Regions from separate parts of the Micromonospora sp. CA-248260 genome, predicted to be linked through region 3. Evidence: riboswitches for the same ligand, from Rfam matches in the RefSeq annotation. Region 3 holds a riboswitch; each other region holds the start of a gene.
What was found. A riboswitch is a leader RNA that binds a small molecule or an ion and turns the genes downstream of it on or off. The one in region 3 is predicted to bind cyclic di-AMP.
Positions count from the first base shown of each region.

Region 1 (7,421 bases), 3.2 Mb from region 3:
CCCCGGGCCTGCCTGCCGCTGGCCGCCACGTTGACCCAGTTCCAGCAGCTGCTGGCCTCGATGATCGTGCTGGTCGGCATCGTGCTGGTGACCGGCGAGCCGCTCACCCTGGCCTGGCTGATGCTGCCGCCGGCACTGCTGCTCCAGGCGGCCTTCAACGCCGGGGTCGTGATGGTGGTCGCCCGGATGGGTTCCAAGGCCAGCGACCTCAAGCAGGTCATGCCGTTCATCCTGCGCACCTGGATGTACGGCTCCGGGGTGCTCTACAACGTCAAGCTGTTCGACCGGCTGCCGGAGTGGGCCTCGACGCTCATCCAGTTCAACCCGATCCTGGTCTACATCGAGCTGGCCCGGTACGCCCTGCTGGAGCAGGCGCCACTGCTCAACGAGTCGCTGACCCAGCTCTGGCTGGTGGCGGCCGGCTGGGCGATTCTGGGCGGGATCGCCGGGTACGTCTACTTCTGGCGCGGCGAACAGGAGTACGGCCGTGGATGACCGGTACGAGACGTCCAACGACGTCACCGTGACCCTGCCCCGGGTCGTCGAGCGGATCCCCACCGTGGTGGTGGACGACGCACACGTGATCTACCGGGTACACAAGGGCGCCGGGGGCGGGAGCACACCGGTGGCCGCGCTGCGCCGGCTGGTCAAGCGCTCCTCCGCGCCCAACATCCAGGAGGTGCACGCGGTCAAGGGGGTGTCCTTCACCGCGTACCGGGGTGAGGCGATCGGATTGATCGGCAGCAACGGCTCCGGCAAGTCGACCCTGCTGCGCACCATCGCCGGGTTGCTCCCGGTCAACCGGGGCGCGGTCTACACCCAGGGCCAGCCGTCCCTGCTGGGGGTGAACGCCGCCCTGCTCAACGACCTGTCGGGTGAGCGCAACGTCACGTTGGGCTGCCTGGCGATGGGGATGCAGCCCGACGACGTGGCCCGGATGACGCCGGAGATCATCGAGTTCTCCGGGATCAACCAGCGGGGCGACTTCGCCAGCCTGCCGATGCGGACGTACTCCTCGGGCATGGCGGCCCGGCTGCGGTTCTCCATCGCCGCCGCCAAGAAGCACGACGTGCTGCTGATCGACGAGGCGCTCGCCACCGGCGACAAGGGCTTCCGTAAGCGCAGCGAGCAGCGGGTCCGGGAACTACGCGAGGGGGCCGGCACGGTCTTCCTGGTCAGCCACCAGCTCTCCTCGGTACGGGACACCTGTGAACGGACGATCTGGTTGGAGTCGGGGCTGATCCGGATGGACGGGCCCACCGACGAGGTGATCCGGGCGTACGAGGCATTCGCCAACGGCAAGTAGTATTCCGGGCGCACGTACGGCATCGATCCGATGCTCCACGGACCGCGTCGTCCCGTTGGGGCGGCGCGGTCCGCGCGTTAAGGTTCATCCCGTCGCCACGCTGGCGCAATCCTTCGTTCAGGGTGACCCCCGGGACGCGTGCAGACATCCCCCGAGAGTGAGGATCGGCAATGACGCAGGACCACACCACTGGCCCGGACGCCACACCGGAGACCCCGGCACCGTGGCGGCCCTCGCGGACGGTGGCGGTGGTGCTGGCCGGAGGCACCGGGACCCGGCTCGGCCTGGGCATCCCGAAGCAGTTGCTGAAGATCGCCGGCAAGCCGATCATCGAACACACCCTGGCCGTCTTCGAGGCCGCCCCGGAGATCGACGAGATCATCGTGCTGATGGCCACCGGGCACGTCGCCGACGCCCAGCAGATCGTCGACAAGGCCGGCTTCCGCAAGGTCAGCAAGGTCATCGAGGGCGGCGAGACCCGTAACGCCACCACCCGGGCCGCCCTGGACGCGGTCGGCGACGGCGACGTCAACATCCTCTTCCACGACGCGGTCCGCCCACTGGTCAGCGCCCGGATCGTCCGCGAGTGCGTGAACGCGCTGTGGAGCTACTCCGCCGTCGACGTGGCGATCCCCTCCGCCGACACGATCATCCAGGTCGACGAGGACGAGTGCATCACCGACATCCCGGTCCGGTCCCGGCTGCGCCGGGGGCAGACCCCGCAGGCGTTCCGCTCGGGCACCATCCGGGAGGCGTACCGGCGGGCCGAGGGCGACCCGGACTTCGCCGCCACCGACGACTGCGGTGTGGTGCTGCGTTACCTGCCCGGCACCCCGATCAAGGTGATCGACGGGTCGGACGAGAACATCAAGGTCACCCACCCGGTCGACGTGCACCTCGCCGACAAGCTGTTCCAGCTCGCCGCCGCCCAGGCCCCCCGGCTGTCGCACCGCAGCTACACCGAGGAGCTGGCCGGGCGCACGATCGTCATCTTCGGCGGCAGCTACGGCATCGGGCACGACCTGGCCGAGCTGGCCCGGGGCTACGGCGCGCAGGTCTTCGCGTTCAGCCGCTCCAGCACCGGCACCCACGTCGAGCAGACCGGCGACGTCGAGGCCGCACTGAAGACCGCGTTCGAGGCCACCGGCCGGATCGACCACGTGGTGGTCACCGCCGGCATCCTGGAGAAGGGCGCGCTGGCCGAGATGGACGAGGAGACCATGGACCGGGTGCTCCAGGTCAACTTCGTCGGCCCGGTGATCGCCGCCCGGCAGTCCCTGCCGTACCTCCAGCAGACCAAGGGTCAGCTGCTGCTCTACACGTCCAGCTCCTACACCCGGGGCCGGGCCCAGTACGCGCTCTACTCCTCGACGAAGGCGGCGCTGGTCAACCTGACCCAGGCACTGTCCGACGAGTGGGCCGAGTACGGCGTCCGGGTCAACTGCATCAACCCGGAGCGCACCGCCACCCCGATGCGTACCAAGGCGTTCGGTGAGGAGCCGGAGCACACCCTGCTGGCCGCCGAAACGGTCGCCCAGTCCTCGCTCGACGTGCTGATCTCCGACCTCACCGGTCAGGTGATCGACGTCCGGCGGGCCCCCGGCGAGGCGGCCCCGGTGCCGGCGCAGCCGACCGCGGCCGAGCAGGACCGGCTGCCCAGCGGCGTCGACGCCGGCTGACCCGACCCCCGGAGACGGTACGACATGCGTGGTGAGCTGGTCAGGAAACTGATCGCACGGTGCCTGACCACCGGCCTGGCCGTGGTCGCCTTCCTGGTGGTGGCGTTCACCGGGGCCACCGGTTGGGGCCTGGCCCTGGCGGTGGCCGCGCTGGCCGCCGCCGGCTACGAACGTCGGGTCCGCCCCGACGCCGACATCGTCGCCGAGACGGTGCTGCTGGCCGCCGGCATCCTGGTCGGCTACGCCCGCCGGCTCGACGACGGGTTCGACCCGGTGCTGGCGCTCACCGCGCTGCTGCTGCTGGGCCTGGTGCTGCTGGTGGGACCGCTGCGCGATGCCGGCAACCTGGAGATCCGGGCGGCGAACCTGCCGTTGCGGGCGTGGACCCCGCTGGTCGCCGCCCGGCTCGGCGGCGTACTGCTGGGGCTGCTCGCCGTGGTGGCGGTGGCCGCCGCGTTCGCCCTGCCTGCCGTGCTGGCGCTGGTCGTCGTGCTGGTGGTCGCGGCCGGCTGCGGTGCGGTCGGCCTGGACCTGGCCCGGCGGCGGTTCCGGCCGTCGGGCGGGGGCGGCCCGGTGACCCGGGCGCTGCGCGCGCACCAGCCGGAGTTCCTGCTCTACTTCTCCGCCCCACCCGGCTCGGAATACCAGGTCACCATGTGGCTGCCCTACCTGGAGCGGCTCGGCCGGCCGTTCCTGGTGCTGCTGCGGGAGCCGGAGTTCCTGCCCACGATCGCCGCCGCGACGAGCGCCCCGGTGGTCTACTGCCCCACCCTCAAGGCGATGGACGAGGCGCTGGTGCCCAGCCTGCGGGTGGCGTTCTATGTCAACCACGGGGCGAAGAACAGTCACTGCATCCGGTTCACCCAGCTCACCCACGTGCAGCTGCACCACGGCGACAGCGACAAGGCCCCCAGCGCCAACCCGGTCTCGGCCATCTTCGACAAGATCTTCGTGGCCGGTCCGGCGGCGATCGAGCGGTACGCGCGGGCCGGCGTGGAGATCCCCGCCGAGAAGTTCGTCGTGGTCGGCCGCCCGCAGGTCGAAGCCATCGAGGTACGCCGGGAGGCCCGCCCGCTGACCGCCCCGACCGTGCTCTACACCCCCACCTGGACCGGCCACCACGCCGACGCCAACTACTGCTCGCTGCCGGTGGCCGAGCCGCTGCTGCGCCGGCTGCTCGACCGGGGGGCCACGGTGATCCTGCGCGCCCACCCGTACACCGGGCAGAATCCGGCCTCGGCCCGGCAGTTGGCCCGGCTCACCGAACTGCTCGCCGCCGACCGGACCCGCACCGGCCGGCAGCACCTGTGGGGGGCGGCGGCCAGCCGCGAGCTGAGCCTGACCGAGTGCGTCAACCGCTCCGACGCGCTGGTCTCCGACGTCTCCGGGGTCATCTCCGACTACCTCTACTCCGGCAAGCCGTACGCGGTGACCGACCTGGGCGTCGACGGCGACGAGTTCCTGGACCGGTTCCCGCTGGCCCGCTCCGGTTACGTGCTGCGCCGGGACATGGCCAACCTGGACGAGGTGCTGACCGGGCTGCTGGACACCGACCCGTTGGCGGCGGCCCGCTGGCAGACCCGCCGCCGTTACCTGGGCGACTTCCCCGCCGACGCGTACGCCGAGGGTTTCCTGGCCGCGGCCCGCCGCGAGCTGGAACCGGGCTGGGCCCCGCCGACCCCCCGTGCCCCCGCCGCCCCCCTCTCCCCCCACGCCTGACCCGCACCCGCCTCCGCCCGCACCCGCTCGCCTCCGCTCGCGCCCGCCTCCGTCGGCAAGATCGTGCTCGATCCATGTTGTAGTGGCCTCCTGCGAGGAGGCCACTACAACCATGTTCGAGCACGATCTTCGTCCGGCCGGCCGGGTCGACCCGGGGACAGCGAACCGCCCCGGCCACCCGTGGTCGGGCGGCCGGGGCGGGTGGGGTGGCTCGGTCAGGCGGAGTAGCCCCGGGTGGCGATCCAGTTCGCCAGGGTGGTCACGCTGACCCAGTAGGCCGGCAGCGACGGGTCGGCCGAGTCGGCGATCCGCACGGTACGACCGTTGTCCCGGTAGCCCACGGCGGCGATGTAGTGGCCGCCGGGGAAGGAGTGCCAGCCGCCGTCGAGGTCGGTGGCGTCCCCGGCCACGTTCGCGACCACGGCCCGCTTGTCGGCGACCGCCGCGACCACGTCGGCCCGCAGCCGGTCGATCTGCGCGTCGCTCGGCGTGCCGGCGAACATCCTGGTCCGGTACGGGTCACCCTTGACCACGGCGTTGAGCACCCGGGTGGTGTCCTCGGCCGAGTTGGTGCCCATCTCGGTGGTGCCCAACAGGGCGGCGAGGTCGTCCTGGCCGCGCTCGATGCCGGCCGCGCTGAGCGCGTTGCGGACCGCCGCCGGGCCGCAGTAGTAGTAGGTGGTCTGGGCCTGGTAGTCGTAGCGCAGGACCTTCGACGACGGCGGCTTCGGGGCCGCCTTGCGGGTCAGGTCCGGGTCGGCGGTGGCCCTGGCCTTCGCCCGGGTGACGCGCGGCGACGGGGCGTCGCTCGCCGACGGGCTGGCCGAGGGGGTGGCCGACGGGCTGGTCGGGGCGGGGACGGCGACCCGGGCCTGGGCGCGGCTGGCGACGTCGTCGAGGCGGGGGGCGGTCTCGGCCACGGCGGTGGCGCGCTGCTGGCCGGTCGGGGCGTCGTCGACCCCGGCGGCCAGGGCGGTGCCACCGGCGGCCAGGACGAGGACCGCCGCCGAGCCGACGACCATCCGGTACGGGCGTCGGGTGCCCAGTAGGCGGAGCTGTCGTTTCATGTGGTGCTTCACAGGGTGTTCCTCCACGGGGCGAGGCGGCGGGCACAACCCATCGGCACGCGGCGGACACGCCACGCGCGGATCGGGTGTTGCGCCGCTCGTTCGGCAGGGACCGCCCGACGGGGGGCCGGGCGGATCGGCGGCTCGCCCGGCAGGGGCCGGGCGGCGGGGCACAGAGCCGGGTCAGCGCGTCGGGCGCGACGGTCCGGCGGTGCCCCGGCACCGAGGTGGAGGAACTACCGAGGGGGTGGGGTCATGCTGCACGAGGAGGGAACTCCTTCCTTTGCCGCCGACCGGGTTAGCTGACGGATTCGGGCGGGAAGATCGCCCTACCCCGGGCCGTGGCCCGGAGATTCACCCCAGGTGGTGCGTGTGGGTCCCCGGTTCGTGACTGGCACGATTGAGCGGGTCGGCACGGCGTCGCCTCTTGCGATCGGAAACCGCACCGGACCGCAGCGACACTACTGGCCGGTTTCCCCCCTCGCCAGCCCGCTGAGCTGCACAAACATGGGCTGGACGAGTCAGTTTCGGGGCACTCGGGCACTGACCCGCCACGCGTGGGACGGTCGGAGCGCCCGAGCCCGTCCAGGCGAAAACCCGGACGGCAGGGCATCGACCGCCGATGATCGTCGCAGTCGATGTGACCGACTGTGACCAGGTGTCCGGTTTCCACCCGCAGTGACGGCACCCACAACCCGCAGATAACAATTCAGTCCCGCCGACCCGCCGACCCGCCGACCGCTGACCGGTCCGGCTTCGCCAACCGGCGGCCGGCCGACCTGACGGCCGGGTCAGCCGACCCGGGCCGGACGCCAGCGGGTGGCAGGGGCCGGGCGGGTGGCGGACGTCGCCGGACGGGGCAGTGGGACCCGGGTCGGCCGCCACCGTTGCGCCGCCGCGTGTGCCTCGGCAGCCAGCGACCGGGCCGCCTCGGCGGCCAGTTCGGCGTTCCGCCACGCCGCCCGTTCCCGCCCGACCGCAGCCCGGTACGCCGTACGCCGGTCCTCGCGGACCGCGCGGGCCAGCATCACCTCGTGCTCGACCGGGTGCCGACGCGGGTCCCAACCGTCGCGGTGCGCGAAGACGTCCCGCAGCCGCTCCACCGACAACTCTCCCCGCCAGTGCGCCGCCACGGCCTCCTGGTGCAGCCACCGCTCCCGACCGGCGTACTCGGCGGGGGTGCGGGGAGTACGCGGGCTGGGCAGCGCCCGGGCACCGGTGAACCGGCGGGCCAGCGTCTCCGCCTCGTCGTACGCCTGCCAGGCCCGTTCCAGTGCGTCGTGGGCCGCCAGCCAGGCCACGCGGTGGTGGCGGGCCCTCCGGGCGGCTCCGGAGGCGGCGACGGCCACCTCCTCCGCGTAGCGACGCAGGTCGGCGACGGGGGGTGGGGCGTCGGATGCCGGCGCGTCGGCAGTGGCTGCGGCCGGTTGGTCCCGCTCGGGCCGGGCCACCAGGATGGTGATCCCGGTCAACGCCAGGACGAGCAGCGCGGACCAGATCACGGTGGCGGTCGGGACCTCGATCAGGAACTGGGAGAGCACGGTGTTCACGGTCGACACCTCGCAGGCGGGATGCGGAAGAGGAGGCCGTACCGGCGGCGGGAACATCCGGCCGGGCGGTGCGGGTGTGGTGCGTGGCGGAGGCGGTCGC
Region 1 covers NZ_CP192021.1:2,197,771-2,205,191, reverse strand. The annotation lists gene ACQP2H_RS09620 (ABC transporter permease) at 1-495, shown strand, start outside; gene ACQP2H_RS09615 (ABC transporter ATP-binding protein) at 488-1,306, shown strand; gene ACQP2H_RS09610 (bifunctional cytidylyltransferase/SDR family oxidoreductase) at 1,477-2,985, shown strand; gene ACQP2H_RS09605 (CDP-glycerol glycerophosphotransferase family protein) at 3,010-4,704, shown strand; gene ACQP2H_RS09600 (C39 family peptidase) at 4,920-5,771, opposite strand; cyclic di-AMP (ydaO/yuaA leader) riboswitch at 6,044-6,188, opposite strand; gene ACQP2H_RS09595 (hypothetical protein) at 6,563-7,321, opposite strand.
Region 1: linked by a shared signal. The riboswitch ahead of ACQP2H_RS09600 (C39 family peptidase) and the one ahead of ACQP2H_RS23185 (coiled-coil domain-containing protein) in region 3 are both predicted to bind cyclic di-AMP.

Region 2 (7,421 bases), 2.4 Mb from region 3:
AGGTGAGGCAATGGCCCCGATCACTCCGACCCAGGCGCTGGCCGAACTACAGGCGGGCAACCGGCGTTTCGTCGCCGGGGAGCCCCACCACCCCAACCAGGGTGCCAGCCACCGGGCCGCCGTCGCCGACGGCCAGCATCCCTTCGCCGTCATCGTCGGCTGCTCCGACTCCCGGCTGGCCGCCGAGATCATCTTTGACCGGGGTCTGGGTGACCTCTTCGTGGTCCGGACCGCCGGGCACACCGCCGGGCCGGAGGTGCTCGGCAGCGTCGAGTACGCGGTGACGATCCTCGGCACCCCGCTGGTGGTGGTCCTCGGGCACGACTCCTGCGGGGCGGTGCAGGCGGCCCGGGAGGCGGCCCGTACCGGCACCCAGCCCCCGGGGCACCTCTACTCGGTGGTCGCCGCCGTCGGGCCGAGCCTGCGTCGCGCCGACCAGCAGGGAGTGCACGACATCGACGGGATCGTCGACATCCACATCGCGCAGACCGTCGAGGTGCTGCTCGGCAACTCCCCGGTGATCGCCGCCGAGGTGGCCGCCGGGCGGTGCGCGGTGGTCGGCATGTCCTACCGCCTCGCCGCCGGTGAGGTCCGCCAGGTCGCGCCGGCCCACGAGGCCGCCGCTCCCGCCACCCGGGCGGCTGCGCCCACCACCGCGGCGGCCGCTGCCGTCGTACCCGGGCCGGCCGTGCCGACGGGTGTCGACGCCGTGCCGACCGGCGAGCCCGCGGCCGTCCCCGGCTGAGGCGTACCACGCACGACGAAGGCCGCCCGGCTCAGCCGGGCGGCCTTCGTGCTGGTGAGGGCCGGCTACAGCAATGACACGTGGACGTGGTCGGTGTGGTTGGAGGGCCCGGAGTACGAACTCCAGCCGTTGGCCGGGAACCAGATCTGCCGGTTCCAGATCACGTAGTAGATGCCCAACCGGTCCGAGTTGCGGATCAGGAACGCGGCGAGGTTGTTGCCGTACATCCGGGTGTCGTTGTTGTGCCACGGGCTGAAGCCGCTCTTCTGCAACGACCAGTCGCACGCCTTGCCCTTGGGGTGCTCCCACGGCCCGCCGGGGCGGTAGCAGCCGACGAACCGGTTGAAGCCGGCCCGCTTGACCTCCTTGTACATGTGCAGCGTGCGCGGGGTGATGCAGCCGGACGTGGTGGGGTCGTTCTCGCTGCACGACTCGCCGCGCCAGTCGCCGTCGGCCGTCTGGCCCGGGGCGATCCGGGCGACCGGCGAGGTGGCGTCGACCAGGCCACCGGTGAAGCCCCGACCGCCGACCAGGGCGAGCGCCTTGTCGGCCTCGGTCTTCTTCTTGGCCATCAGGTTGGTCTGCTTCTGCTGCTCACGGACCTCGGTGTCGACGGCGAGCTTGGCCTGCTCGGCACGCTTCTTGACCTTGTTGACCTCGGCCAGCTTGCCGGCGTTGACCATGTTCAGCTCGTCCAGGGCGGCGGCCCGCCGGACGAAGGTGTCCGGGGCGTTGCTCTCCAGCAGCGCCGCGACCGCGCCGACCCGACCCGTCCGGTACGACTGGGCCGCGATCTCGTTGACCTGCGGAGCCAACGCCGCCAGCTCCTGCTCCGCCTTCTCCACCTCGATGGCGTACTCGAGTTGGCGCTTCTTGGACTTCTCCAGCCGGTTCTTCGCCGCCGAATACTCCCGGTTCGTCGCCTCGATGACGTCGGTGAGCAGCTTCGGCTCCTCGTCCTCCTCGTGCCCCGAGGGGGTGGGCGCGTTGGGTGCTGCCGCCGCGGGGGAGGCGGCGGGCCCGGCGACCAGCGCCAGGGCGGCGAGCACGGCCACCACCGGAGTCCACCAGTGGCGTAGGGGTGCCGTCACAGTTGTCCCTTCCGTCGACCGCCGACCGGGTTAGCTGACGGGTTCGGGACGGAAGTGGCCCCTACCGCTGGCGCGGATTCACCCCAGGTGCTCGGTTCCCCGGCTCGCCGTACGGCGATTGGGCGGTGGCACCGCTGGCTCCGGTGGGCGCCTTCGGCGGTGACCGGCAGCGAGGTTACCCGAGAGTCGTACCGGGGATCTACGGTCACAACCCGGCAAAATGCGTATTTTCCCGATAGCGAGGGGTAATCAGTGACGCGACCGACAGCCGCGACCTCACCTCCGGTCACACAGCGCAGTGTCACCATGCGGTGTCCGTGCTCCTTTCCGGGTCTGGCCACCGTGCGGGGGCCGGGGTGGACGGTTCGCCGTGCCGGGGGCCGCTCAGCGCCGCCAGCGCCTCGGCACGGTCGGGGGCGGGGCGTGGGGTGGGCGTCGGTCCGGTCGCGTCGGCGTCGGCGGGACCGCGCCCGGCGGTGACGACGAGCGCGGCCAATCCGGTGGTCAGCGGCACCGCCGCCACCAGCCCCAGGGTCGCCACCGCGCTGCGGACGATCTCCTGGGCCAGGAACTCGCTGGTCAGGATCTGGCTCACCGGCCGGCTGTCGGCGGTGAGCAGGAGCAGCAACGGCAACGAGGCCCCCGCGTACGCCAGCACGATCGTGTTGACCGTGGACGCGATGTGCGCCCGCCCGACCCGGGTCGCCGCCCGGTAGAGCTGCAACCGGGACAGCCCCGGATTGGCGTGCGCCAGCTCGGTGACGGTGGCCGACTGGGTGACCGTGACATCGTCCAGGACCCCCAGCGAACCGATGATGATCCCGGCCAGCAGCAGTCCGTGCAGGTCCACGTCGCGCTGGTACATCGACAGCGTGGTGGCCTCCTCGCTGCCGTACCCGGTCAGATGGGTGGCGGCGGTGGCCAGCGTGCCCAGGACGCCGGTCAGCACCAGGCTGCCCAGCGTGCCGAGCACCGCCACCGAGGTCTGCGCGGTGACCCCGTGGGTCAGGTACAGCACCACGAACATGATCAGCGCGGCGCCGGTGACCGCGATCGGCAGCGGTGCGCCCCCGGCGGAGATGCCCGGCACCACGAAGGTCAACAGGATGGCGAAGCTCGCCCCGAGGCCGGCCAGGGCGGCCAGCCCGCGCAGCCGGCCGAACGCGACGATCGCCGCCGCGAACAGGGCGACCAGCCAGAGCAGCGGCATGCCCCGCTGGTGCTCGGCGATGTGGTAGCTGCTCACCGACGGGTCGGTGGGGTCGGCCAACGCGACCAGCACCACCTCGTCGCCGACCGCCACCGTCGGTGCCCCCGGCCCCGACGGGACCGGCGTCTCGACCTGCTCACCACTGTCCGGGCCCTGCCCGACGGTGACCGTCACCGTCCCGCACGGCCCGTCGGCCGCCCCCGACGGGCCGTCGGGGGTCTGCGGGGCGGGCGGGCACGGCTCGGTCACCACCCGGGTCACCGTGCCGTGGTAGCGGGGCACCTGCTCGCCCTGGTCGATCTTCGGGGTCTCCCCCGGCCAGAGCAGCAGCGTGGCGATCACCGTGACGACGATGAGCGGCACCACCGTCATGACGAGGATCCGCCGCACCCGGGGTGGGGTGGACGGAGCGGGACGGGTGTGGTCGGCGCCCATGTGCGAGTACTCCCAACGATCCGGGACGGGATACGTGTCAGCCGGCCAGCCGGTTCATCCACGGGCGGCGGGTCGTCGGACGATGGTAGCCAGCACCAGGTCGGGCCGCGCGGTTCACGTGCTGGTGGCAGGCCCCGCCACCGCTGCGGCGGGTACGCCCGTGTCGGGTGGCCGACCCGTCCGGGCCCGCCGGTCGTCCGGGACGGCTAGCGTGGAACCGTGCGGCGGGCGGGAACGACGACGGCCGGGCGGTGGCTGCGGCTGCTGCTGCTCGTCGGCACCCTGCTGGGGCTGTCCGCGATGCACACCCTCGGCCACGACGCGCACCCGGCCGCCGGTCATCCCGCCGACGGTCGGCCGGTCGGCCACTCCACGGTCGGCCACTCCACCTCGGCGGACCGGGCCTCCGTCGGGCACGACACCCCGGTCGAGCGCCCCCACCGGACGTCCGTCGTGTCGCCGGTCATGGACCGGGGGGACCTGACCGGTCCGGTACGGCTCGCGATGGTGACGGCCCGTCCCCTCGGGTGCGGGGCCGGATGTGTGGTGGTGCTGCCCGACGAGCCGAGCGGCTCACCGGCCACCGGGTGGAGCGTCTGCCTGGCGGTGCTCGGGGCGCTCACCGTGACGCTGCTGGTGCTGCTCTGCGCGGTGCGTACCAGGCCGGCCGGGGTGGCCCGTCCGCCGTCGCGGCCCCGGGAGCCGCGCGCCCCGCCACCGCGCCCGCTCGGGCTCCGGCTCGCCACGGTGTCGGTACTGCGCAGATAGGACACCCGGGCGCGGCTCCGCCGTGTCCGCCGTCCGTCTCCCGTCGTACCGAAAGGTCTGCCCGTGTCCACTCGTACCCTTGCCCGTCGCGCCGCCCTGGCCGGCGTCGCTCTCACCACCGCGTCCGCCCTGACCGCCTGCGGTGGGGGCCATTCCTCCGACGGCGGCCACGGCCGTCCGGCCGCGGGCACCGCCCCGGCCGCCTCCGTGTCCGCCGGGGTCGCCCCGGCGGACGTGATGTTCGCCCAGATGATGATTCCGCACCACCAGCAGGCGGTACGCATGTCGGAGCTGGCCGGGAGCCGGGCCGCCGATCCGGAGGTCACCCGGCTGGCCGAACGGATCCGCGCCGCCCAGGCCCCGGAGATCGCCACCATGACCGGGTGGCTGACCGCCTGGGGCCGGCCCGTCCCGTCCGGCGGCCCGGCCGACGGTCACCTGCCGGGGATGGACCACGGCATGCCGGGGATGATGTCCGACGCCGACCTGGCCCGGTTGGAGGGGGCGACCGGTCGGGACTTCGACCGCCGGTTCCTCACCCTGATGATCGCCCACCACGAGGGTGCGATCACCATGGCCCGGCAGGAGTTGGCGGACGGCCGGCACGCCGGGGCCAGGGCCATGGCGCAGCAGATCGTCACCACCCAGCAGGGCGAGATCGACACCATGCGCAAGATCCTCGCCCGGCGCTGACCGCCACCCGTGAGGCGTCGCGGGGCCGGATCCCACCGGCCCCGCGACGCCGGGCAGTCCGCCCGTCCGATGCCCCGCCGACCGCAGGTCGCCGGACGGGCGGGCCGGTCAGCCGCGTTTCATCAGGCGGCCGACGGCGGCCATCATCTCGGCGGCCATCTCGTCGGCGCGGCCCTCGGCGGCCCCCTCGTGCATGCAGTGCCGGGCGTGGCCGTCGAGCAGCCCGAGGGCGACCTTGTCCAGGGCGGCCTGCACGGCGGAGATCTGGGTGAGCACGTCGATGCAGTACCGGTCGTCGTCGACCATCTTCTCGATGCCCCGGACCTGCCCCTCCACGCGGCGCAGCCGCGCGAGCAGTTGGTCCTTGCTGGCGGTGTAGCCCCGGACCGGGGTGCTCGGTGTGGTCATGGCGACCAGGATAGCGTACCCCCGGGGGGTATGCTACGGTCGCAGGGTGACGTACCCCTGGGGGGTATGTTGGACGAGTGGAGGGAAGAGCCGCATGATCACGAACTACCAGGTGAAGGGCATGACCTGCGGGCACTGCGTCAGCGCGGTCAGCGCCGAGGTGGGTGCCCTCGACGGTGTCACCGACGTCCAGGTCGACCTGGCCTCCGGCCGGGTCGCCGTCACCAGCGACCGCCCGCTGGACACCGCGTCCGTGCGGGCCGCCGTCGACGAGGCCGGCTACGACCTCGTCGAGGCGTGACGGTCCGGGGGGACCGGTGAACACACCGACCAGGCTGGGCGGATTCGCCCTCGCCCTCGCGGTGGTGTTCGGCGCGGCGTACGGGGTCGGCCAGCTGACCGGCCCCGTCACCCCGCCCGCCGAGACCCGCCACGACCCCACGAACACCCCGCGACCCGTCCCCAGCCCCGTTGGCCCGGAGCCCACCACCGACCCGACGCCGAGCGTGCCCGTCACCGGCACCGGCGGGGCCGGTCACACCCACGGTTGACCGGAGGTGCCGCGATGACCCCGAACACGTCGAACCTGCCCACCGCACCCCACCTGATCGAACTGGCCATCGGCGGAATGACCTGCGCGTCCTGCGCCGCCCGGATCGAGAAGAAGCTCAACCGGCTCGACGGCGTCGAGGCGAGCGTCAACTACGCCACCGAGAAGGCCACCGTCCGGTACGCCGACGGGGTCACCCCCGACGACCTGATCACCACCGTCGAGAAGACCGGCTACACCGCCGTCGTCCCCCCGCCGCCCACCCCCGCCGGCACGGAACCGGCCGCAGGGCCGGTCGACGAGCTGGGCGCCCTGCGGACCCGGCTGCGGGTGTCGACCGTGCTCACCGTGCCGGTGATCGTGCTGGCGATGGTGCCGGCCTGGCAGTTCACCTACTGGCAGTGGCTGTCACTGACCCTGGCCGCCCCGGTGGTCGCGTACGGCGGGCTGCCGTTCCACCGGGCCGCCTGGACCAACCTGCGACACGGCGCGGCGACCATGGACACCCTCGTGTCGCTCGGCACCCTGGCCGCGTTCGGCTGGTCGCTCTGGGCGCTCTTCCTCGGCGACGCCGGGATGCCCGGGATGACCCACCCGTTCCGGCTGGACATCGTCCGCACCGACGGGGCCGGCAACATCTATCTGGAGGCCGCCGCCGGGGTGACCGTGTTCCTGCTGGCCGGCCGCTACTTCGAGGCCCGCTCCAAGCGGACCGCCGGGGCGGCCCTGCGGGCCCTGCTCGAACTCGGCGCGCGGGACGTCGCCGTGCTGCGCGGCGGCACGGAGACCCGCGTTCCGGTCGACCAGCTCGTGGTGGGCGACCGGTTCGTGGTCCGGCCCGGCGAGAAGATCGCCACCGACGGGCGGGTCGACGAGGGCACCTCGGCGGTCGACGCCAGCATGCTCACCGGCGAGTCGGTGCCGGTCGAGGTGGGGCCGGGCGACACGGTGGCCGGTGCCACCGTCAACGCGGGCGGCCGGCTGGTCGTCACCGCCACCCGGGTCGGCGCGGACACCCAGCTCGCCCAGATGGCCCGGCTGGTGGAGGCGGCACAGACCGGCAAGGCCGCCGTGCAGCGGCTCGCCGACCGGATCTCCGGGGTCTTCGTGCCGATCGTCATCGTGCTCGCCGTCGGCACGCTGGGCTGGTGGCTGGGCAGCGGGGCCGGCCCCACCGCCGCCTTCACCGCCGCGGTGGCCGTGCTGATCATCGCCTGCCCGTGCGCGCTCGGCCTGGCCACCCCGACCGCGCTGCTGGTCGGCACCGGGCGGGGTGCCCAGCTCGGCATCCTGATCAAGGGACCGGAGGTGCTGGAATCCACCCGGCAGGTCGACACGGTGGTGCTGGACAAGACCGGCACCGTCACCACCGGCCGGATGACCCTGGTCGACGTCCGTCCCGCCGAGGGGCAGGACCGGGCCGAACTGCTCCGGCTCGCCGGGGCGCTGGAGGCCGGCTCCGAGCACCCGATCGCCCGCGCCGTGGCGGCCGGCGCCGCCGAGGCCGGGGAACTGCCCCCG
Region 2 covers NZ_CP192021.1:607,708-615,128, forward strand. The annotation lists gene ACQP2H_RS02920 (carbonic anhydrase) at 11-745, shown strand; gene ACQP2H_RS02925 (coiled-coil domain-containing protein) at 811-1,836, opposite strand; cyclic di-AMP (ydaO/yuaA leader) riboswitch at 1,840-1,971, opposite strand; gene ACQP2H_RS02930 (YibE/F family protein) at 2,138-3,481, opposite strand; gene ACQP2H_RS02935 (hypothetical protein) at 3,701-4,249, shown strand; gene ACQP2H_RS02940 (DUF305 domain-containing protein) at 4,313-4,942, shown strand; gene ACQP2H_RS02945 (metal-sensitive transcriptional regulator) at 5,051-5,350, opposite strand; gene ACQP2H_RS02950 (heavy-metal-associated domain-containing protein) at 5,445-5,651, shown strand; gene ACQP2H_RS02955 (hypothetical protein) at 5,668-5,901, shown strand; gene ACQP2H_RS02960 (heavy metal translocating P-type ATPase) at 5,916-7,421, shown strand, end outside.
Region 2: linked by a shared signal. The riboswitch ahead of ACQP2H_RS02925 (coiled-coil domain-containing protein) and the one ahead of ACQP2H_RS23185 (coiled-coil domain-containing protein) in region 3 are both predicted to bind cyclic di-AMP.

Region 3 (7,421 bases):
ACCTCGGGCTGGCCAGCCGGCTCGGCGCGGTGCTGGACGGCCGGGCCGGCGACCCGTCTGCCGCCGGCTGACCTGGGGCCGACCTGCGACACCGGGCCCGACCCTGCGGTCGGGCGGTGTTCCGGTGGCCCGTCGGGCGGTCTTCCGGTTGGCTGTCGGCGGTGTTCCGGTGGCCCGTCGTGGACGGGCCACCGGGCCAGCTCAGTACATCGACAGGTGCACGTGGTTGGTGTGGTCGCTGGACGGGTCGCCGTTGCCCCCGCTGTACGCCTTCCAGCCGCTGCTCGGCAGCCAGATCCGCTTGAACCAGATCACGTAGAGCACGCCGAGCCGGTCGGCGTTACGGATGAAGTAGGCGGCGAGGTTGTTGCCGTACGTCCGGTCGCCGCCGCTGGCCACCCCGCCGAAGCCGTTCTTCTGCGCGGCGAAGTCGCACGCGCGGCCCTTGGGGTGTTCACCGGAACCACTGGGACGGTGGCAGGAGACGTACCGGGTGAAACCGGCCGCCTTGGCCTGCTGGAGGGCGTTGAGGGTACGCGGGGTGATGCAGCCGTTGGCCGGGGTCGGGTCGTTGACGCTGCACGACTCGGACGGCCAGGAACCGTCGGAGTTACGGGGCGCCCCCTTGGCGTTGCTGCTGGACGTGCCCTCCGAACTGCCGGAGTCGTTGGAGGAGGTGGGGGCCGGCTTGTCGGCGGCGGCCACGGCCAGCGCGCGTTCGGCCTGATCCTTCCGCTTGCCCATGGTGGCGACCTGCTTGCGCTGCTCGGTGATCTCCCGACTGACGGCGGCCCGGGTCCGGGCGGCCTGGTCCCGGGTCTCGATCATCTTGCGCAGTTCCTGGTCCTCCCGGGCCGCGACCGTCTCCAACGCCGACGCGCGGTCCATGAAGCCACCGGGGCTGTTGCTGTTGAGCAGGGCGGACATCGGCCCGAGGCGGCCGGTGCGGTAGGCCGCTCCGGCGATCTCGCCGACCTTGCCGGTCTGCGTGACCAGCTGGGCCTCGATGGCCTTGAGCTGGCCGTCCAACTCCTGCTGACGTCGGGTGGAGCGCTCGAGGGCGGTCTTCGCGTCGAGCCACCCCTTGCTGGCCGCGTCGAGCTGGTCGCGTAGGGCCGGGGTGCCGCCCTCCTCGTCGTCGCCGGGGGCGGCGAGGCGGGTGGTGGGCGCGGCGACGGCCGGGCTGAACGGCGCGGACGACACGCCCAGGGCGAGCGCCGTGACGACTGCGGCCAGTAGTCGCGTGGTGGTGCGTACGTGCATGTGATGTCCTTCCGTCAGCCGCCGACCGGGTTAGCTGACGGGTTCGGGACGGAAGATCCCTACCGCTGACGCGGATGCACCCCAGGAACGTGGTTCCCCGGTTCGCCCTGGTGGGCGATTAGGCGGCGGCCACTGCCGGCGCCGGTGGGCGCCGCCTGGCGGTGGCCGGAGCCGAGCCTACCGGTACGCGTGGGACAGCTGCCTACCTCGTGACTGAGGGTACGAGAGTGAATACTGCCAAAAGGTGTGAACGGCGCAAATTGCCGTTGATCTACAGCGCGATTCCCGGAGAGTGGGCCCGACCACCGGGCACGAGACGGCGGCCGGGTCGCAGGGCGGCGGCCCGGCCGCAGGGCGGCAGTCGGGGTCACCAGTGGGTCGGGCCGCATGCTCCGGGGGTCGCTCGGGGCTCGATCTGAAGAGTGGCGTGCTCGATGTGGAAGTCCTCCCGCAGGGCACCACGGGCGGCGGCGAGCACGGTGCCGGCCTCGGCGTCGCCGGCCAGGGTGAGGTGGGCCGAGGCGACGTCCATGCCGGAGGTGAGCGTCCAGACGTGCAGGTCGTGCACCTCGGCGACGCCGGGCACGGCGGTCAACCGGTCGTGTACGGCGGTCACCGGGAGATGCTCCGGGGCGGCCTGCACCAGGATGCGCACCGCCGCCCGCCCGAGCCGCCAGGTGCGGGGCAGGATGAACACGCCGATCGCCACGGCGACCACCGGGTCGGCCCACCACCAGCCGGTGCCGGCGATCAGCAGCGCCGCCGCGATCACGCCGAGGGAGCCGAGCAGGTCGCCGACCACCTCCAGGTACGCCCCGCGCAGGTTGATGCTCTCCTTGGCCCCCTCGCGCAGCAGGCCGAACGCGACGAGGTTGGCGAGCAGGCCGAGCACCGCCACCACCAGCATCGGGCCGGCCAGCACCTCGGGTGGCTCGCCGAAGCGGCGGACCGCCTCGATCAGCACGTAGATCGCCACCCCGCTGAGCAGGACGGCGTTGGCCAGCGCGGCGAGCACCTCCAGCCGGTAGAGGCCGAAGGTGCGCTGCGGGTCCTGCGTGGCCCGCCGGGTGGCGGTGATCGCCGCCAGGGCCATCCCGATGCCGAGGACGTCGGTGAACATGTGGCCGGCGTCGGAGAGCAGGGCCAGTGAGCCGGTGCCGAACGCGGCCACCGCCTCGACCACCATGAACACGGCGAGCAGTCCGAAAGCCGCCCAGAGCCGACCGCGGTGCCGGTGTGCGGCGTTACTGACCGTCGCACTGTGGTCATGACCTGCGCCCACGTCCACACCTTCCGTCGCCGCTGCGGACCCGATCCAATCTATGCTCACATCGCTATGTATGCAAGTGACAGCCGGGCCTTCGGCCAGGAGCGACAGCAGGGGCCGTCGACCCAGCACGACAGCGGGGTCGCCGACGACCCAGAAGCGTTCGGTGTGGCCCTCGACCAGGGGCCGGGCCGATCGGGGCCGGTGGCTCAGCCGGTGGGGTCGATGGTGGTGAGGCGCTGGGTGGCCCGGGACAACGCGACGTAGAGCGTCCGTACCCCCGAGCCCGGATCGGCCCGGATCTCCCCGGGGCAGACCAGCACCACCCCGTCGTACTCCATGCCCTTGGCCTGGAGACTCGTCACCACCTGAAGCCGCGCCCCGCCCCGGTCGCCCAACCAGCCGGCGACCTCGTCGCGGCGCGGCACCGGCGTGATCACGCCGACCGTCCCGGCCACCTCGGCCAGCACCGCGTCCACCGCGTCCACCGTCGCCGGGGCCAGCTCCGCCGCCGGCACGTGCAGCGCCACCGGCTCCACCCCGGTGGACCGCACCGCACTCGGCAACTCCAGGTCGGGATAGAGCCGGCGGATCTCCGCCGCCGCCACCGCGAAGATCTCCGCCGAGTTGCGGTAGTTGGTGGAGAGCGTGAACCGGTGCCGCCGCCGCCGGCCCAGCGCCTGGTCCCGGGCCCGGTCCAACTCCTGCTGGTCGCCCGTCCAGGCGGTCTGCGCCGGATCACCCACCACCGTCCAGGAGGCGAGCCGACCACGCCGGCCGACCATCCGCCACTGCATCGGCGAGACGTCCTGCGACTCGTCCACCACCACGTGCGCGTAGTCCCGGTAGTCCTCGGGCCGTTCCCGGGCCGCCGCCCGGGCCGCGCGCTGCCGCTCACCGAACGTGCTCAGCTCCCGCACACCGCCGGCCAGCTGGAACGGGTCCCGGTTCGCCTTCTTCGGCCGCACCGGCCGGCCCAGCAGGGCGTCCAACTCGTCCAGGAGGGCGATGTCGGCCACCGTCAGCCCCTCGACGTCCAACGACCGGTACGCCGCGACGAGCAATCCGATCTCCGCCCGGGAGAGGATGCCGGCCGCGTACCGGTGCAGCCGGTCCGGGCGGGCCAGCCAGCCCAGCACGTGCCGCGGATGCAGCCGGGGCCACCACGCCTTGAGGAACTCCCGGAACTCCGGCCGCTCGATGATCTCGTCCTCGAAGGCACGCTGCTCGGGCAGCCCGCTGACAGCCGACCGACGGGCCTGCGCGTAGAGCGCGGCGAGCACCCCGTCGAAGCCGACCCGGCGCACCTCGTTACGGCGGGCCCCCCGGTGCAACGCCCGGTCCCGGATGCCGTCCAGCTCACGCCGCTCCAACCGCAGCAGCGTCCCCCGGTAGAGCAGCCGCAGCTCCTGCGGGCCGTCCGGCACCGCGTCCCGGGCCGCCCGCTCCAACACCCGACGCATCCGCAGCGAACCCTTCACCGCCGCCACCTCGGGCCCGTCCGTACGGGTCGCCGACATGCCGGGGAACAGCGACCCCAGCGAGTGCAGGGTGGCGGTCTCCTCACCCAACGACGGCAGCACCGAGGCGATGTACTCCACGAAGACCGCCGACGGGCCCACCACCAGGATGCCGCCGCCACCGTACCGGCTGCGGTCGGCATAGAGCAGGTACGCCGCCCGGTGCAGGGCCACCGCCGTCTTCCCGGTGCCCGGCCCACCGGAGACGATGGTGACCCCCGAACCGGGGGAGCGGATCGCCTCGTCCTGCTCCCGCTGGATGGTCGCGATGATGTCCCGCATCCCCCGACCGGTCGCCCGGGACAGGGTCGCCAGCAGCGCCCCGTCACCCACCACCGGCATGTCCGGCGGGGCGGCCTCCGGGTCGAGCAGGTCGTCCTCGATCCGGGTGACCTTCTCGTCCGACGAGCTGATCGTGCGCCGCCGCACCACGCCCAGCGGCTCCGCCGGAGTGGCCCGGTAGAAGGCGGCGGCGGCCGGGGCCCGCCAGTCGACCACCAGCGTCTCGGCGTCGTCACCGCGCACCCCGAGCCGTCCGACGTGCAGCACCTGCCGGTCGCGCAGGTCCAGCCGGCCGAAGACCAGCCCCTCGTGCTCAGCGTCCAACAGGTGCCGCCGCTGGGCGGCGTGGAACACCATGGCGTCCCGCTCCACCAGCGCACCGAAGGTGCCGACCCCGGCCATCCGGTAGCCGTCCCGCTCGGCGCGGGCCGCCGCGCGACGCAGCTCGGCGAGCCGGGCGTACACCCGGTCGAGATGCCGTTGTTCGGCGGCGATCTCCTGTTCCAGGGTGGTCTGGTCGGTCAACGTACCGGCTCCTGTGCGACGGCGACGCCGGGCACGGGTGCATGCCAGGCGGAATGAGGGTACGGGCACCCACCCACCCCGCGTCGGGGCGATACCCGTCCGGCGACCTCCACCACCTCCACGGGGCCTCCGGCCGGTGGTCCTTCCCCGTCCCGGACCGACCGGGGGAGTGGGCGGAGGTGGCCGGGGGCGGGGAACCGCGTGCCGCCCGGCGGTTCAGCCGGTCGGCCCGGTCCTCGCCGGGACGACGGCGGGCCGGCGAGGACCGGGCGGCGGCGCGGCGGCCGTGACCTGGTCCGCAGGGTCGCGCCAGGCTCGCCGGCCGGCGGTCAACACCCGGTGCAGCACGCCGGCGAGGGCGGCGTTCACCTCGTCCGGGCGTTCCATCATCAGCATGTGCCCGGCACCCGGGCAGACGGTCAGCTCGGTGGCCGGCAGCGCCGCCGCGATCGACTCCGCGCACGGCGGCGGGGTCAACCGGTCCCGGTCACCGACCAGTGCCGCCGCCGGCAGGTGCGCCAACGCGGCCAGGGTGGCCAGCCGGTGCTGGGCACCGATCGAGGCGCGGAAACCACCGATCGAGCGCAGCGACGCGCGGGCCACCGCCGAGGTGACCAGGCGGATGTCGGAGCCGGAGCACCGGTCACCGAAGAGCATCCACCGGATGCTCGGCGCGAGGGCGCGCAGCAGCGGACGAGGTGGCCGCCACGAGCCGCACCGGGCCAGCACCCCCGCCCCGGTGGTCTCGGCGAGCCGGATCAGCCGGGCGATCCGCGGCGACAGACCGTACACCGTGTGGGTGTGCCCCTCGGCGGTGGTGGAGACGAAGACCAGCCCGGCCGTACGGGCGGCGAAGTGGACCGGATGCCGGTGGGCGTACTCCATCACCGTCATCCCGCCCATCGAGTGCCCGACCAGCACCACCGTCCCGGCCGGGGCCACCTCGTCCAGCACCGCCGCCAGGTCGTCGCCGAGCTGGGCCAGGGTCGCCGTGCGCAGCGCCATGCAGCTGGACCGGCCGTGCCCCCGGGCGTCGTAGGCGACCACCCGCACCCGGTCGCCGAACCGGCTGCGCAGGTCGGCGAGCTGCTTGTGCCAGGCCCGACCGTCCAGCGTCCAGCCGTGCAGCAGGACCACGGTGACCTCGGCATCGGTCGGGCCACTCACCTCGACATGCAGTCGTACCTCGTCGGGTAGCCGCAACTCCCGCTGATCCGGCATCGCCACCTCCCCAGGCCACCGGGACACATTCACCGGTGTGACCCGGCGGTAACACCGGCTACCCGACATCAGACCACGCCAACCGCGGTGGAGAGAAGATTCCCGACCGCCCCGCGCGGGGCCGCCCCGACGGCCAGTCTGGAGACATGCACCGTTCGCCCGCCGGAGCGGCCCGGCCTCCCCGGACGGCCCCCGTGGGCGCTGTCGGGTCGTCTCCAGCGGAACCTGCGGGCGCTGCCGGGCTGTCTCCGGTGGCACGTGCGGGCGTTGTCGGGTCGTCTCCGGTGGCACGTGCGGGCGTTGTCGGGTCGTCTCCGGTGGCATCCGTGGGTGCCGTCGGGTCGTCGCCTGTGGGGCCTGGCGGGCCGCCCCGGTCCGTCCGTCCGCCCCGGGCGGCGCTGGCAGAGCTGCTCGCCGGCAACCGGCGCTTCGTCAGCGGCCGACCGATCCACGGCCACGACGTCACCGCCGCCGCAGCCGTCGCCTCCGGCGACCAGCAGCCCTACGCGGTGCTGCTCGGCTGCATCGACTCGCGGGTGCCGCTGGAGGCGATCTTCGATCAGACCTTCGGCTCGATCTGCGTGATCCGCACCGGAGGGCACGTGCTGGACCGGGCCGTGCGAGGCTCGATCGAGTACGTGGTGGACCAGCTCGGGGTGACGCTGGTGATGGTGCTCGGACACGAGCGGTGCGGGGCGGTCGCCTCGACCGTGCAGAGCCTGCGCACGGGGCAGCGGCCCGGCGGTGACCTGGGATACCTCGTCGACCGGATCGCCCCGGCGGTGGTCGAGGTGGGCGCGCACCACCCGGCAGTCCATCCCCTGGCGGTCCGTCGGCACGTACGGCGTACGGTGCGGGCGCTGCGCACCGACGACCTGCTGGCCGGCCCGGTCGGCACGGGCGATGTCGACGTCGTCGGTGCCCTGTACGCCCTGGACACCGGCGAGGTCACCCTGCTCGACCCCTGACTCCCGTCCCCGCGCTACCCCACCCCGCCGCCGTGCTGCTCCGCCCCGCCGCCGTGCTGTCCCGCTCTGCTGCCCGGGAGGCAGCATGCTGCGCATGATCGCATGCTGTCCGGGGACCGCGTGCTGCCCCAGGGGCCGCATGCTGCGCCCATGATCGCAGCGCGATCATGGGCGCAGCGCGATCGTCACGGCGGGATGAGGATGATCCCGCCGTGACGGTGAGGGGACGAGAAAGAGGAACCGCCCGCCGGGGTGACCCGACGGGCGGTTCCAGATGTGCTCGGTGAGGGCTCAGCCCTCGAAGACGCCGGCCTCGACGAGACGCTTCTCGGTCTTGTCCCAGCCGTGGTCCGGGTGGGTGGCGGCGAGGTTGTT
Region 3 covers NZ_CP192021.1:5,410,930-5,418,350, reverse strand. The annotation lists gene ACQP2H_RS23190 (SRPBCC family protein) at 1-71, shown strand, start outside; gene ACQP2H_RS23185 (coiled-coil domain-containing protein) at 202-1,263, opposite strand; cyclic di-AMP (ydaO/yuaA leader) riboswitch at 1,267-1,398, opposite strand; gene ACQP2H_RS23180 (cation diffusion facilitator family transporter) at 1,631-2,545, opposite strand; gene ACQP2H_RS23175 (HelD family protein) at 2,740-4,857, opposite strand; partial or broken gene ACQP2H_RS23170 (alpha/beta fold hydrolase) at 5,188-6,078, opposite strand; gene ACQP2H_RS23165 (carbonic anhydrase) at 6,429-7,046, shown strand; gene ACQP2H_RS23160 (hypothetical protein) at 7,338-7,421, opposite strand, start outside.